2 regions of the Fictibacillus marinisediminis genome follow, and region 1 is predicted to be linked to the other one. Evidence: riboswitches for the same ligand, from Rfam matches in the RefSeq annotation. Region 1 holds a riboswitch; the other holds the start of a gene.

Region 1 (3,156 bases):
TTACTAAGCTGGCTTTCTTCCATTCTTCTGATATAGGCTTCCTGATTTGAATAAAGCTGCTCGATGCCTTGCAGAAGGGATTCAGCATTCAGGTCTTCCTCAAACAGAACTTCGCAATAGCCTTGTTTTTCAAATGATCGGGCATTTTCAATCTGGTCTCCGCGGCTTGCTTCTTTAGAGAGTGGAATGAGAAGCATTGGCTTTCTCAGTGACAAAAACTCAAAGATAGAATTAGAGCCTGCTCTTGAAATGACAAAATCCGTTGCTGCAAGGATATCTGGGAGCTCATCCGATACATATTCGAACTGGATATAGCCTTTTTTCAGAGTGGAAGAATCCTTCTGGCCTTTTCCGCAAAGATGAATGATTTGAAAGCGGGGAAGCAGAGCGTCCAGGCTTAATCTTACGGCCTCATTTATTTTTTTTGATCCAAGACTTCCTCCCATGATCAAGATGATCGATTTACCAGGAGTCAAACCACAGAAAGCTCTCCCCTTGGCTGCGATCCCTTCATGCAGCTCCTTACGGATAACCGCACCGGCGTATACCGCTTTTTCCCTTGGGAGATGATCAGCGGTTTCAGGGAACGTTGTACACACTTTGTTAGCGAACGGAAGTGAAAGACGGTTTGCAAGCCCTGGACTAAGATCGGATTCATGGGATACAATCGGCACCTTGTTCATCCGGCTGCCGAGGATTACGGGAACAGATACGAACCCCCCTTTGAAAAGACTACGTCTGGTTTTATGGTCTTGATGAGCCGAAATGCTTCAAATGCTCCTTTCATGACACGGAACGGATCTTTAAAATTGTTCCAGTCAAAATAGCGCCTTAGTTTACCAGTAGAGATGCTGTAATAGCGGACGCCTTCGATGGTTTCTGTCAGTTTCCGTTCAATTCCTCCTTTGGAACCGATATAGCTGACTTCCCAGCCTTCTTTTAAGAACAAAGGAATCAGCGCCAGGTTAACAGAGACGTGCCCGGTGGAACCTCCCCCGGTGAATACGATTTTCTTGCCCAAACCTTCCACCCCTTTTATTTATGTGTTTCTATCATACCAAAAATAATCTGCAATGATTCCAGAAATATCTGAATAATGGTTGACGCTCTCCTGTCTGCCGTGATAGAGTAAGACTAATTTAATGAAGCTTATCAAGAGCGGCGGAGGGAAAGGCCCAATGAAGCCCGGCAACCTTCAAGTATTCTACTTGAAAAGGTGCTAAATCCTTCAAAGGTAAAACTTTGGGAGATAAGAGACGGATCGGAACCATACAGCTCTCTTATCTTCGTGATAAGGGGGTTTTTTGTACTAAAAAAATAAAGTGCTACATAACATGTTTCAATCTCATGATAATACTCTTATCCAGAGTGGCGGAGGGAAAGGCCCGATGAAGCCCGGCAACCTTCAAGTATTCTACTTGAAAAGGTGCTACTACCTGCAGGAAAGAACCCTGGATGATAAGAGGAGGCCGGACTGCAGACCTCTTCTTTAGGAAGAGGTTTTTTCTTTTGCCATCATACAGATACCATTCATCCACTAATAAGAAATTTACTTTTGAAGAAGGAGTGATTGTATTGAAAGAATTAAAAATAGCACTGCTGGGTCTGGGGACTGTAGGATCCGGTGTATATACATCCATCATGGATAGAAAAGGAGCTTTAGAAGAATTGCTGGGTCATCGTCTGAAGCTGTCCAGTATTTTGATTAAGGATTCTTCCAAAGCAAGGCCTTTCGTAAAGGGGGTACCGTTGACGTCCGAATTCGAGAAGGCGATCGGAGAAGAAGTGCCTGATGTGGTCATTGAGGCGATTGGCGGAATCGAGCCTGCACGGTCTTACATCATACAATCACTTGAAGCGGGATGCCATGTGATTTCCGCGAATAAAGATTTGATCGCCCGGCATGGAGAAGAATTAACAGAGCGTGCTGCCGCAAAGGGTGTCCGTTTTGTCTATGAAGCGAGCGTAGGCGGAGGAATACCGATTTTGAGAACATTGAGGGAACTTTTAAGAATCAATCGGATTCAGCATGTAGAAGCCATTTTAAACGGAACGTCCAACTTCATTCTTTCGTACATGAGAACGACAGGTTCCTCGTTTGAAAAAGCGCTGGAACTGGCACAGAAAAAAGGATATGCAGAGCCGGATCCGACAAATGACATCGAAGGCTTGGACGCATTTTACAAAGCGATGGTGCTGAGCAAATGGATTTATGGCGTGCAGCCATCCTGGGAAGAAGTGCAGGTGGAGGGGATTGGAAATGTGCTTCTTGAGGAGATTCAACTGGCTGAGCAGATGGGGCTTCGGCTGAAGCATCTCGTCCTTTTAAACGATAGACTTGATCTCCAGGTACAGCCTGTATTTGTGGATAGCGATCATCCGCTGTATGGTGTGGAAGGCGTGGACAATGCCATCCGTATTCAGACAGACCTTCTCGGCTGTTTGACCTTGCAAGGGCCGGGAGCTGGTGCAGAAGCAACAGCAAGTGCCATTGTGGAAGACTTATTATCGATCTATGAAACTAGGGAAATATATAGAAACAAACCGGCTGTATCGGAACTCTGCCCTAAGAAACAAGAACAAGAGGTGAATACCTACCTTCTCGTCGGTGAAAAAATTAATTTTACAAAGGAAAGGATTTCAGCAATTGAAAAGCATGGAATCATTATAGACCGGACTTCTCTTCGTTTTCAGCCTATTTCCCTTGCTGCCCTGCTTTATGAAGGGCCGCTCCCTCTGGAACAGGAGGATGAGTTCATTTCAGTGATCAGCATCTATCCGGTCCGTCTGTCAAAAAGCGGTAAGGGGATAGAGAAAGAAAAGGTGCCGGTGGCCGAATAGAAACAGGAATATCCGTGGAGAGTCGGCTCTCTGCGGATTTTTTTACCCATCATGTTGACAATGGAAAGGATTTTACATATGATGGAAGTAACAAAAGGAAGGGAGTTGTATGGATGAGCGTTCACGTTCTTAACTAAGCGAATTGGATAGTTGGAGCAAAAAGGCCGTGCTTGAAGCGGTTGTATTCTTGATGTCTTTTTGCGGCCACCAATAGTTAAGAACAGCGGTCAGCATACAACATTTTCATTTTCGTGTACGTATTTTGTGCAGCGAACGATGCCGCGCTCTTTGGGCGTATTTTTTTATGCTTTTTAC
Region 2 (3,156 bases), 1.8 Mb from region 1:
CGGCAATATTGTTTTGCACCGCCATTTCAACTACTCCCTGCTTGATGTATGAATAAATTTTAATTACTCTTTAATTTTTGTCACAAAACGAGGGAGTTAATTGTCTTATTAGTGATTGCAAATTAAGGAGGAATTGAGCATGGAAACAAGATTTTTAATGGGAAAGGTCAATCCAGGAGGTTATGAGGCAATGTTGAACCTTGAAAAATACGTCATTTCAACGAGTTTGGATAAAAAGCTTAAAGAATTAATCAAAATACGTGCCTCCCAAGTCAACGGCTGTGCCTATTGTATTGATATGCATACGAAAGATGCACGTAAAATGGGGGAGACCGAACAGCGTATCTATGCTTTGAATGGCTGGCGGGAGACTCCGTTCTTTTCTCCTGAAGAACGAGCAGTGCTTGCGCTGACAGAATCGATCACACTCGTAGCTGACTCCCATGTTCCAGATGAAGTATATAGGGAAGTAGCGGAACATTTTGAGGAAAAACAAATAGCGGAAATCATCATGCAAATCGTAACCATCAATGCATGGAACCGCATTGGAGTTTCAACAAGGTTAATGCCGGAATAGATCAGATTCATTAGCTATTAAAATGCAAATGGAGATACGGAAGGTAGCTTACGTATCTCCATTTTTATTGGAGCGTGACAGGTTTATTGACGATCCTGTAATAGGCATAAACCAAGAAATAAGTAATAAAATAGGAACAAAATGTCCAGTAAACTGTCCACCCATTATGGTATACAAGCTGGTGATTAAGCAGGGATAGATACTCTAATCCAGTTGTTCCGATTGAGAAAAGAAAGATCAGAAGTAAATCATTCTTTTTACTAGTGTGAAGGGGGCGACCAATAACACGAGTTTACAGTACTTATTTAAAAGAAATACACCTGCCAACCAAGGCAGAACCATATAAAGAAGATAAGAGGCCAACATGCTATCACCAAATTTATGAATTTGGTGATAGCATGTTTCATTTTCTTCGCTTTCATTCAAAACGAAGAAAAAAGGCTATTCTATTTTACAGGTGCAATAAAAAAGGAACAGTATTTTGAATTAATGAACAGTTGATGTAATCGAATATCCAGCTGTTCATCTATAGATTTCGGAATGGTTATCACTCCTTTTTTATTAATCTTTATATATTTGGCTCCCTTTACTTCGTTTATGGTATTGGCCTGAATGATGATTAAGTCGTCTTTTTTACATACAGTCAGGAGGTCATTTTCTGTTATGTTAAATTCCTCTCTCCAAACGGCAGGCAGCAAAATGACACGATTTTTACCAGGCATATAGTATTTATCTGTTTCAACTATCAACTGTCAGACTCCCTTAATTAGTAGTTTTTAATAAATATTACCATGCCTGATATTTTTTTAAACTGATAAAAACGTTTCAATTTTACTCAGGAGATTTAGGTTAAAAGCTATTAATTGCTTAATTTTGCGCGTTAAACCGACTATTTGCCTGCGAATATGGTAAATGGAACCAATGTTCTCTGAAAACCTCTTTAAATACAGGACTAAAATCATCAGGTGAAAATGTAATAAAGGTAGGGGCTGATTGAGAAAACAAAAAAAGAAAAAAGCTAACTCATCGTTTATCAGAAGAGTTAGCCCTTTTACTAAAGTACGTCCCGAATCTTAACTTTCGAGTACCTTACCAATACAGCTGGTAATGTAACAAAGGTTAATTGAAATTTTAAAAAAGCATGTTTTTTGAAATACCTATTGAAACATTCAGAATATTATTGTAGAGTATAAAGTACAATTTGATACGTGATTTGTTTTCTTATCAAGAGAGGTAGAGGGAATGGCCCGATGACACCTCAGCAACCTTCAGCCGCAGATGGCTGAAAAGGTGCTAAGTCCATCAAGTTCGTTAATGAACTTGAAAGATAAGAGGAACGACAATTGATATTTTTCAAAAGTCTTCTTCTTAGAAGGCTTTTTTTATTTTATTTATTAGGAGGATCTCCATGTATAAAACGGAAACAAAGCTTGCCCAGATCGGCAACCGAAGTGAAGACCGTACAGGATCAGTAAATCCGCCCGTCTATTTTTCCACGGCTTATCGCCATACCGGAATAGGAGAATCAAGCGGATATGATTATATACGCACCGGCAATCCGACACGTCAGCTGCTGGAACAGGCAATAGCGGATCTCGAAGGAGCAGACCAGGGCTTTGCGTGCAGTTCAGGAATGTCCGCGATCGCCACGATCCTTTCCCTTTTTCAAGCGGGGGATGAATGGATCGTATCGAGCGATTTATACGGCGGGACCTATCGGTTATTGGAAGAAGGCTACAAAAAATGGGGTCTGTCCTGTAAATACGTAGATACGGCCAATACACTTGAAATCGAGCAGGCGATCACAGCTAAGACAAAAGCGATATTTCTTGAAACTCCGACAAATCCCTTAATGGAAACCTGTGATATACAAGCCATTACGGCTATCGGAAGGGAACATGATCTCTTGGTCATTGTTGACAATACGTTCTATACACCTTTGCTGCAAAAGCCGATCGAGCTTGGAGCAGATATCGTCATTCACAGTGCAACCAAGTATTTGGGCGGTCACAACGATGTACTCGCAGGGCTTGTCGCTGCCAAAGGAAAAAAACTTTGTGAAGAGCTGTCCTATTATCATAATGCCTCGGGAGCTGTGCTAAGTCCGTTTGATGCCTGGCTGTTGATGAGAGGCATGAAAACCTTGGCATTAAGGATGAAAAAGCATGAAGAAAACGCAAAGGCGGTTGTTGGATTTCTCCAAGAACATGAAGCCATTGCTGATGTGCTTTATCCGGGAAGAGGAGGAATGATCTCCTTTCGCCTTCGTAAAGAAGAGTGGGTGCCTGGCTTTCTGAAGGCTGTTTCACTGATCACATTTGCGGAAAGCCTGGGAGGCGTCGAAAGCTTCGTCACCTATCCGGCTACTCAGACACATGCCGATATTCCGGATGACATTCGCATCAAGCGAGGTGTGTGCAATCGTCTCGTGAGGCTGTCTGTTGGAATTGAGGATGAAAAGGACCTGATAGATGACTTATCGCAAGCACTCCAAATCGTTCAGAAGGAGGCAATCCCCCATGAGTGACTATTCCTGTTATAACTTTCAAACCAAATTGCTGCATCATAAGCATAAGACG

What was found. Region 1 has a riboswitch for S-adenosylmethionine ahead of LCY76_RS05340 (homoserine dehydrogenase). Riboswitches for the same ligand answer to the same signal wherever they lie in the genome.
Region 2: linked by a shared signal. The riboswitch ahead of LCY76_RS14700 (methionine biosynthesis PLP-dependent protein) and the one ahead of LCY76_RS05340 (homoserine dehydrogenase) in region 1 are both predicted to bind S-adenosylmethionine.

Annotation. Positions count from the first base shown of each region.
Region 1 is NZ_JAIWJX010000002.1:964,415-967,570, forward strand. It holds partial or broken gene LCY76_RS05335 (undecaprenyldiphospho-muramoylpentapeptide beta-N-acetylglucosaminyltransferase) at 1-1,021, opposite strand, end outside; SAM riboswitch class I at 1,147-1,256, shown strand; SAM riboswitch class I at 1,357-1,465, shown strand; gene LCY76_RS05340 (homoserine dehydrogenase) at 1,576-2,841, shown strand.
Region 2 is NZ_JAIWJX010000002.1:2,747,595-2,750,750, reverse strand. It holds gene LCY76_RS14710 (carboxymuconolactone decarboxylase family protein) at 140-577, shown strand; gene LCY76_RS14705 (hypothetical protein) at 1,024-1,326, opposite strand; SAM riboswitch class I at 1,796-1,911, shown strand; gene LCY76_RS14700 (methionine biosynthesis PLP-dependent protein) at 1,986-3,104, shown strand; gene metC (cystathionine beta-lyase) at 3,097-3,156, shown strand, end outside.